3 regions of the Oribacterium sp. P9 genome follow, and region 2 is predicted to be linked to each of the others. Evidence: riboswitches for the same ligand, from Rfam matches in the RefSeq annotation. Region 2 holds a riboswitch; each other region holds the start of a gene.
What was found. A riboswitch is a leader RNA that binds a small molecule or an ion and turns the genes downstream of it on or off. The one in region 2 is predicted to bind thiamine pyrophosphate.

Region 1 (3,278 bases), 420 kb from region 2:
TCTCGTCATACTCGATCTCATAAAGTGCGAGACGAATCGCCGTCAGGTCGGTCTTCGTCATACGATCGGTCTTCCAGCCCTCGGCAGCGGAATCGATACGCGCATCCAGCTCCGGGAGCTTCGCGGTGATCTTCTCCACCTCCGCCTCCAGACGCTGCTGGTCCTCCTCGCTCAGATTCTCGATGTGCACGACGCCATCGCCATCCTCGTAATCCGGGGACTCGAAATAGCGTGCGAGCTGCTCCGGAATCTCCTGCCCAGGGTAGAACTGTGTGCAGAACAGGAGCTTAAACTTATGATCTCTTTCTTCTCGTTTATTCATGATTTCCTTACCTATACTTTATTTCAACTCACTCGTTCTCAGCATTGACCACACCGGCGATGCGGATGTTGACATCCAGCACACTGAGACCGGTCATGGACTCGATGGCCGAAGCGACCTTATCCTGTACGTTTCTCGATACATCCGGGATGGAGTAACCGTACCTTACGTTCAGGCTCAGCTTCACGGAAACGTGCCCATCCTCGATGCTGATGCTTACACCCTTACTGAGGTCGCGGATACCCATTCTGGAGATGATCTCGCCGGACCAGCCGCCATACATGGAATCGACACCCTTTACCTCGGTCGCTGCGATGCCTGCGATGATCGCGACGACCTCATCCGCGATGACGATCTGACCATGCTCATCCTTCTCATATACAACATGTGTTGCTCTCTCTTCATTCTGTTCCATATAGAACCTCCGTATGTACTGCACCCGGGCATAATCCGAGAATTAAGACTAAACTATGGGAACATGATACCACAAAACATGCATAAAACCAATGTAAAAACATATTTTATGCATCCTGTCAACTTATCTCGATTGTAGCAGTTTTATATGATTTTAAACAGTAATATGTGCCTTCAGCTTATCAAAGGTCTTCTCGCCGATCCGTTTCACGTTCATGATTTCTTCCGGAGCGGCGAAACCGCCGTGGGTTTCGCGGTAAGCGATGATGTTTTTGGCAGTGGAGGGGCCGACGCCGGGGAGTGCGTCGAGTTCTTCCAGAGTGGCGGTGTTCAGGTTCACGCGTTTGTCTTCAACCGGCACCACCGTTGGATCAGCGGCCGATTCCGTCTGCGTTACCATCATCGAAGCATCTGTTACGTTCACAGCAGTGCTCGGTATGATCTGCGTGATCTGGTTTGCATCAGGCAAAGTTTTTTCTGTCGATTCCACCTGGCTTTCCATCGGCGTTTCAATTTCCTGTAGGATGGTCTGGCATGTTTCATCGTCTGTCGTCTCCGGCTGTAGATAGCTCTCGATTTTGAACTTCGTTTCCTGTACTTCTTTATCTTGATTTCTATTTGTTTTCACTGTTGATTCGTCCACGTTCGTCATGATCGCTGCATTCGTCACCTGGCCACGCTCAACGGTCATATAATAGAGGCCGGCGATTGCCATAAGGATGATCATCACGGTCTGGCGGATTTTTGCCAGTTTTTCTTTTCGTTTATGCTGCTCTTTCGCAGTCAGCGGATAATTTCCCATCTCTGTTCCTTTCTGTTTTCCACATTTCAAAGACACGCTGTCCTCCTCCCACAACGTCCTTTCGTTAATCCCACTGTCTGGGCAATGTTGCCGAAATCTTCATGTTGCCGTCCCTCCGGCCCCCTGCCGGAACTGTTACAAACTTCTACATCTTCGTCGTTTGATCGTGCATATCCGCTATTGACATGACTTTCCTCTGTTTTATAATGGTGCTTGATTGCTAGGGGCGCTTATGCTGAGAGGATTCTTCATAGAACCAACCCTTCTCACCTGATCAGGTCAGTACCTGCGTAGGGAAGCATGACAGCATTTTTCTGCTGTCTATATTCTGCCCCTCCTGGCCAAGTCACGGATGATCCGTGCGATTCAAAGGAGGTTTTTTTATGTCAAAAAATGTCAAGGTTCTGGTTTACTGTGCGGTATGCATCGCACTTGCGACGGTCACCTCGATGATCAAGGTGTTTGAGTTCCCGACCGGTGGCTCCATCACCCTGTGCTCGATGCTCTTCGCGATGCTGCCTGGCTTCTTTTTCGGTCCGGCGATCGGCATCGCGGCGGGTGTAGCCTATGGTATCCTGCAGTTCATCATTGACCCATACGTACTGACACCGGTACAGGCGATCCTCGATTATGTGTTCGCCTTCGGTGCATTCGGTATTTCCGGTTTCTTCGCAAGCCATAAGAACGGTCTTCGCCTCGGCTACATCGCTGCCTGCATCGGAAGATACGTCTTCGCCTTTCTGAGCGGCTGGGTATTCTTCGGTGAGTATGCCTGGGAGGGCTGGAATCCGGCAGCCTACTCTGCGGTCTATAATCTCATCTACATCGGTGCAGAGGCGGTCATCACCCTGATCATCCTTTCGATCCCGGCGATGTCCACTGCCATCCAGCGCACGAAGCGCAGTGCACTGCAGTGACACGATATCCTGTTCTGCTTATCCACCATCGGTTCACCCGACTTCATGCAGCGTAGAAATGCCTCTGCGGGATATCTTTAAAGACCTTTACACCGTACAAAGTACGGATCGACCGGCCGACGGATGTGCTGTTCTATCCAAGGCCTTTACGCCGTATATATAGTCCACGATAAAGAGTGTCGCATACCGCGGCGCTCTTTTTTCTTTGCAGTTTTATCCAGCCGAAGACGCAGCTTCTGCACGCATGGTGATGCCATGCGTGCATTATGAAGTTTTAAATTTTGAGAACCGGACAGAAGAAATCTGCCCGTGATCGACACCTATTTGTCAGATACACTGATTCTACACGAACCGCCGAAGAAATACAAGAAGCCATCAAAAATCGGCGCCTGTCCATGCTTTTAATAAATCTCAGATATGCATTCCGTCACAAAAAAACTCGCCCGAAGGCGAGTTTTTTCTTTATCACTCGGGGCCAGATCAGGCTTCTCCGACTGAAATCCTGCCAGCAATATCCTCTGCGGTCATGGTCGACAGTGCGTCGATGAGTGCGATGTGGTAGCTTCCACTGCCGCGTGGGGCCGTCTCCTCTGCGATTTCACCGGCGATGCCCATAAATGCGGTAGCGACTACCGCTGCGTGGAAGGCCGCCTCGCCAGATGCCACCGCCAGGAAGGCAGCGAGCAGCTCGGTCGCCATGCAGCCGGTGCCGGTCACGCGCGACATGCGCGGACTGCCATTCCTCACGAAGCAGAGTGCATCCCGTGAAGCGACGATGTCCTCCCGGCCGGATGCCACGAGGATCATCGGAAACGCAAGCGTA
Region 2 (3,278 bases):
GGTATATCACGCGATCGTATGGCAGTGCCGCAGAACCTCCGAGTACTGTGACAGTCTGAAGGAGAAGGGCCTCACCGATAAGTTCAGAGAGAAGACCGGTCTCGTCATCGATGCGTACTTCTCAGGCACGAAGGTGAAGTGGATTCTCGATCACGTAGAGGGTGTAAGAGAAAGAGCAGAGAAGGGTGAGCTCTTATTCGGTACCGTCGAGACATGGCTGATCTGGAAGCTGACCAAGGGCCACGTTCATGTAACCGATTATTCCAACGCTTCCCGTACGATGCTTTTTAACATTAACACACTGGAGTGGGATGATGAGATCCTCGCAGAGCTCGATATCCCGAAGTGCATGCTGCCGACACCGATGCCGTCCAGCTGCGTATACGGCGAGTCAGATCCTTCGTACCTCGGTGGCGCGATCCCGATCGCAGGTGCAGCCGGTGACCAGCAGGCGGCGCTCTTCGGACAGACCTGCTTCCATCCTGGTGAGGCGAAGAACACCTATGGAACCGGCTGCTTCATGCTGATGAATACCGGTGAGAAGCCGATCTTCTCTAAGAACGGTCTCGTAACCACCATCGCATGGGGACTCGACGGCAAGGTAAATTACGCACTCGAGGGTTCCATCTTCGTCGCAGGTGCAGCGGTTCAGTGGCTGAGAGATGAGCTTCGGATCATCGATTCTTCACCGGACTCCGAGTATATGGCGAAGAAGGTAAAGGATACCAACGGATGCTATGTCGTTCCGGCATTTACCGGCCTCGGCGCGCCGCACTGGGATCAGTACGCAAGAGGAACCATCGTCGGCATCACACGTGGCGTGAATAAATATCACATCATCCGTGCAACGCTGGAGTCCATCGCGTATCAGGTAAATGACGTGCTGAACGCCATGAAGGCAGACGCCGGTATCGAGCTGGCAGCCCTCAAGGTAGACGGTGGCGCAAGTGCCAACGACTTCCTGATGCAGACGCAGTCTGACATCATCGATGCTCCGGTAGAGCGCCCACGGTGCGTAGAGACCACCGCGATGGGCGCAGCCTATCTTGCAGGGCTCGCCGTCGGTTACTGGACCAGCAAGGAAGACGTCATCAAGAACTGGGCGATCGATAAGACCTTCGAGCCGAAGATCTCTGACGAGGACAGAGCGAAGAAGATCAAGGGCTGGAACAAGGCCGTCAAGTATGCTTACGGCTGGGCGAAGGAAGACGGATGCTGAATCTTTTGCTGAATCTTTTTTCTTCCTGGCCTTGCCAACAGGAGGCAGGCGTTCTATAATTTAACAAATGCAAAATTATAAAGAGGGGAGCTGACTGCTGTCGGCTGAGAGGAGATTCAGAAATCTCGACCCGCAACCTGATTTGGATAATGCCAACGTAGGTAAATACTTAGGATGAGACGTCTTCTGTACGTTTATGGATCTGAGAGAACACCTGCGGGTGTTCTCTTTTTATATGTTCAGAAGAAAGGCCATGATGCGAGGCATCCTGAGGATGCGGAAACGCTGTTTTCCAGAGTCATGGTCTGGCGGCTGAACAGATGATGGCTGATCCCGAATCAGAAAAAGGAGAAAAAAAGGAGAAAATATGCAGAATTATACAACACAGATGGATGCGGCGCGGAAGGGTATCGTAACGCCGCAGATGAAGATCGTCGCAGAGAAGGAGCATATGACGGAGGAGAAGCTTCGTCAGCTGGTGGCAGAGGGTAAGGTCGCGATCTGCGCAAACAAGAACCATACCTGCCTGGATCCGGAGGGTGTCGGCTCGATGCTTCGGACGAAGATCAATGTAAACCTCGGTGTGTCGAGAGATATGAAGGATTATGATCTCGAGATGGAGAAGGTGATGAGTGCTGTTCGTATGGGTGCGGAGTCCATCATGGATCTCTCCAGCCATGGAAATACGCAGCCGTTCCGTCAGAAGCTCTGTAAGGAGTGCCCGGCGATGATCGGTACCGTGCCGGTCTACGACAGCGTCATTCATTACCAGCGTGACCTCGATACCCTGACCGCGAAGGATTTCCTCGACGTCATCCGTCTGCATGCACAGGATGGTGTCGACTTCGTAACCCTGCACTGTGGTATCACCCGGAAGACCATCGAGCAGATCCGCAAGCACCAGCGTAAGATGAACATCGTCAGCCGTGGCGGAAGCCTCGTATTCGCATGGATGAGTATGACCGGTCAGGAGAACCCGTTCTACGAGTACTTCGACGAGATCCTCGATATCTGTGAGGAGTATGATGTCACCATTTCCCTCGGCGATGCCTGCCGTCCGGGCTGTCTCGCGGATGCGACCGATGTATGCCAGATCGAGGAGCTCGTACGTCTCGGTGAACTCACGAAGCGTGCATGGGCACATAACGTTCAGGTCATGGTCGAGGGTCCGGGTCATGTGCCACTGAACCAGATCGCTGCAAATATGGAAGTACAGAAGACCCTCTGCATGGGCGCACCGTTCTATGTTCTCGGACCGCTCGTGACGGATATCGCACCGGGATATGATCACATCACGGCAGCCATCGGTGGTGCTGTCGCCGCGATGAACGGCGCATCCTTCCTCTGCTATGTCACACCGGCAGAGCACCTCGCACTTCCGAATCTTGAGGACGTAAAGCAGGGCATTATCGCTTCGAAGATCGCGGCCCACGCAGCGGATATCGCGAAGGGGATCCCGCACGCGCGTGACATCGACGATAAGATGGCCGATGCACGTAAGGCCCTGGACTGGGACGCACAGTTCGAGTGTGCACTCGATCCGGAGACCGCAAAGAAGATCCGTAATGACCGTCTCCCGGAGGACGACCACAGCGATACCTGCAGTATGTGTGGTAAATTCTGTGCTGTCCGCAGCATGAACAAGGCCCTCGCCGGTGAGCACATCGACATTCTGTAATCGCGATGAAATACTGTTTTCAGTATTTTTTACTATTATCCTGAAAAATGAACCTGAAAACCCCGGCGTGCATGGCATGTCGGGGTTTTCAAGTTTTCGGATTCAGTACAGGCTGCGAGTACCAGTGTACTGCAGTTTTTTCAAGAGAGATCCGTGCGCATACACACCGTCGGGGTTTTCACTTCTATTCCGAATGGTGATAGCAGAATCCGGTCGAAAGCATTGACGGCAGCACTTCATGGTGATAAAGTTAAGCAAATTCCAGTAGGGAAGTAGGAATTAGACCTGCCGGAAAAATCTTTCAGGAGGAAACGCACATGACGTTCAGAAGCAACCGTAATATGAATACATGTTGTTGCTGTTGCTGCTGTATGGCTTGCC
Region 3 (3,278 bases), 410 kb from region 2:
TCGAATTCTCGATTCGTCTGCCGTGGAACCAGGTCACCTGCTCTCCATGCACGAGCACATCATTCGCATCGTCCAGGCTGTGGCCGCCCTTCGTAAGCACGGCACAGCCGAACGCTGCGTGGATCCGCTTCGCCGCTTCCACCATATCCGCGGAACTGCGAATCGTCATCCCGGACAGCACCTCACTCTCCGGAATGTTCGGTGTGATCACCGTCGCAAGCGGCAGCAGCTTCGACTTCAGTGTATCGACCGCGTCGTCACTGATCAGCTTCGCCCCGCTGGTGGCGATCATCACCGGGTCCACCACGATGTTTCTGGCCTTGTAGAATGTGAGTCTTTCTGCGATTACCTCGATGAGGCTACCAGAGGAAACCATTCCCGTTTTCACTGCATCCGGATAGATATCCGTAAAAATCATATCGAGCTGATCCTTCAGGAAATCAGGCGTCGACTCCATGATACTCTTTACACCGGTCGTATTCTGGGCAGTCAATGCCGTAATCGCGCTCATCGCATACACATGATTTGCGAGCATTGTCTTGATATCTGCCTGGATGCCGGCGCCTCCACAGGAGTCACTTCCTGCGATTGTTAATGCTGTATACATAGTACTCCTCCACACGCATTAATTTTGTATAGCGACCTGAGGTGGTGCCCCCAACCTGCCGCTGTGATGTATTTGAACGCTTAGCGCGGTCAAACCGTTAAAAGTGTCCGTCGGAACGTCTGCCACTGTCCATGCAGAGATCAGACATTCTTCCAGTCAGAAAGCGAAACCGCTGCTCTTCTGTCGGACGCCTCGTCACCGGTCGGTGACGATGTCATCTGCGATCGCCCGCAGCGTCCGCGCCGCTTCTGTGATGTCCGCTGCACCGAAGAGACTGCTGACGACGGCGAGTCCCGCAGCGCCATGGGCTTTCAGGGCGCCTGCATTGGCCGCACTGATCCCGCCGATGGCCACGACCGGAATCTGAACCGACGCTGTGATGGCCCGGAAGGTCTCGAGCGGCATCGTCTTCGCATCGAGCTTCGTGCTCGTGCCGAACACCGCGCCGGAGCCGAGGTAATCCGCGCCGGCCGCTTCCGCTGCCTGCGCCTCCGCCACCGTCCGCGCGGTTACGCCGATGATCTTCGCCGGACCGAGGCGACGACGGGCTTCCGCCGCCGGCAGATCACTCTGCCCGACATGCACGCCGTCGGCGTCCAGCTTCTGCGCGAGGTCGACATCGTTGTTCATGATGAACGGTACCCCATGCTTCCGGCAGACCGCCTGTACGGCCCGCGCGTCCTGCTCGAGCCGCGCGCCCGTAAGTTCCTTTTCACGGAACTGCACCATGGTCGCACCACCGAGGATCGCCTGCTCGACAGCCATGGTCAGTGCCTCTGTTTCGGAGGTCGAAGACTGCTTCAGGCAGTGCCGATCGGTGATCGCATATAATCGAAGTAAATCTCTATTCATAATTGTGTTTCTTTCAAATCACAAACAAAAAAGGCTGCCCGATCGGACAGCCTGGAATACGCGTGCAAAAAGCCCATCTCCCTACGTTGGCATGATCCAAATCAGGTTTCCAGGGTCCGGAACGCACAGTTCCTATCTCAGCCGGTTCTGACCGACACCCCCGTGTACTTTTATTAAACTTCGTCATTATAGCACGGGACAGGACGCTCAGCAAGGGCCCGACGGGCGGCAACATATGCCATACGGAGAGATCGTGTAAAATCAAGCCGGGGCCCCTTGCTGAATCACAGGGTTTTCTTTTGCGAAAAAATCGAGTATTATGACATCGAAGAATCACGAGAAAGAAGGAACATACGATGACATCAGGGGAGACGACGATTCGGACATATCTGGAGCGATTAGGTGCGCGGGAATCCGTGCCGGGCGGTGGAGGCGCGAGTGCGCTGGCCGGTGCCTATGGTGTAAGCCTCGGCATGATGGTCTGTGCATTCACCATCGGGAAGAAAACATATGCGGAGGTTGAGCCGCGCATCCGGGACATCGAGGCGCGGCTCGCGAAGCTGCGTGAGGCCTTCCTGGCGCTCTCCGACGAGGATGAGAAGGTGTTCCTGCCGCTCAGTCAGGCCTATGGCCTCCCGGACAGTACGCCGGAGGAGAAGGACTTCAAGGAGACGACCCTGGAAACCTGCCTGAGCACCGCATCCATGACACCGATCAAGGTGATGGAGCGGGTCTGTGAAGCGCTCGACTATCTCGGCGAGCTGGAGGCGCATGGCTCGAATCTCATGCAGAGTGACGTCGGTGTGGCCGCTGCTTATCTCGGCACCGCCCTCGAGGGCGCGGTGATGAATGTCTACATCAACACGAAGATGATGAAGAATCAGAACCGTATGATCGAGCTCAATGAATACGCCCGAAAGCTGCTCATGGATGGTCGCGCGAAGAGTCGTCTGATCTACGAGGCGGTCGAGGATAAGGTGAAGCCGCAGTACGATCCGGAGCTGGACCGCATCGACCGGAACAAGGTGGACTTCTCGTAAGAGAGATGGCCCGGAGCCCTGCAGGCTGTTTCATAGCAGACAGCTGCATGCCCCGCGTAGAAGTCCCGAGCTACTCTATAGAAGAAAATCAAACAGATAAAACGAGAGAAAGTGTGAATATATGCAGGAATTAAGAGGAAAAATCATCGCAGATCAGATCAAGGGCGAGTGCCTGGACTTCGTCGGACAGTACAACGGCATCCTGCCGGCGCTGGCGATTCTACGTGTCGGCCACAAGGAGGCCGATCTCAGCTATGAGCGCAGCATCAAGAAGCGCTTCATGGATTTCGGCCTGGAGGCGAAGGACTATGAGCTTCCGGAAAACGTATCGAACGAAGAGTTTCAGCAGGTCTTCGACTTCATCAACCAGGATCCGGAGATCCACGGCATTCTCGTGATGCGTCCGCTCCCGAAGCAGATCGACGAGGCAGCGATGCTTCGCAAGATGAATCCGCTGAAGGATCTCGACGGTATCACCGACACAAACGTCGCCGGCGTCATGCGTGGCGATGCGGATGCCTTCGCACCATGTACGGCCCAGGCCGTCGTGGAGATCCTGAAGGGCCATCAGATTGAGATGGCCGGCAAGGAGGTCTGCATCATCGGCCGCTCCATGGTGGTCGGGAAGCCGCTCAGCATGCTGCTGCTCCAGGAGAATGCGACTGTGACCGTCTGCCACAGTAAGACCGAAGACCTGAAGGCCGTGGCCAGCCGTGCGGATATTCTGGTAGCGGCCATCGGTAAGGCGAAGTTCATCAGCAGCGGCTATGTGAAGGAGG

Region 1: it holds a riboswitch for thiamine pyrophosphate, as region 2 does, so the genes downstream of both, thiT (energy-coupled thiamine transporter ThiT) here and thiC (phosphomethylpyrimidine synthase ThiC) in region 2, are expected to answer to the same signal.
Region 3: it holds a riboswitch for thiamine pyrophosphate, as region 2 does, so the genes downstream of both, thiE (thiamine phosphate synthase) here and thiC (phosphomethylpyrimidine synthase ThiC) in region 2, are expected to answer to the same signal.

Annotation. Positions count from the first base shown of each region.
Region 1 is NZ_JBKEIS010000001.1:485,655-488,932, reverse strand. It holds gene nusB (transcription antitermination factor NusB) at 1-322, opposite strand, end outside; gene ACK8P7_RS02040 (Asp23/Gls24 family envelope stress response protein) at 351-737, opposite strand; gene ACK8P7_RS02035 (ComEA family DNA-binding protein) at 891-1,538, opposite strand; TPP riboswitch at 1,751-1,852, shown strand; gene thiT (energy-coupled thiamine transporter ThiT) at 1,922-2,455, shown strand; gene thiM (hydroxyethylthiazole kinase) at 2,936-3,278, opposite strand, start outside.
Region 2 is NZ_JBKEIS010000001.1:69,277-72,554, forward strand. It holds gene glpK (glycerol kinase GlpK) at 1-1,219, shown strand, start outside; TPP riboswitch at 1,293-1,400, shown strand; gene thiC (phosphomethylpyrimidine synthase ThiC) at 1,587-2,897, shown strand.
Region 3 is NZ_JBKEIS010000001.1:480,849-484,126, reverse strand. It holds gene thiD (bifunctional hydroxymethylpyrimidine kinase/phosphomethylpyrimidine kinase) at 1-607, opposite strand, end outside; gene thiE (thiamine phosphate synthase) at 803-1,459, opposite strand; TPP riboswitch at 1,520-1,631, opposite strand; gene ACK8P7_RS02005 (cyclodeaminase/cyclohydrolase family protein) at 1,816-2,499, shown strand; gene ACK8P7_RS02000 (bifunctional 5,10-methylenetetrahydrofolate dehydrogenase/5,10-methenyltetrahydrofolate cyclohydrolase) at 2,621-3,278, shown strand, end outside.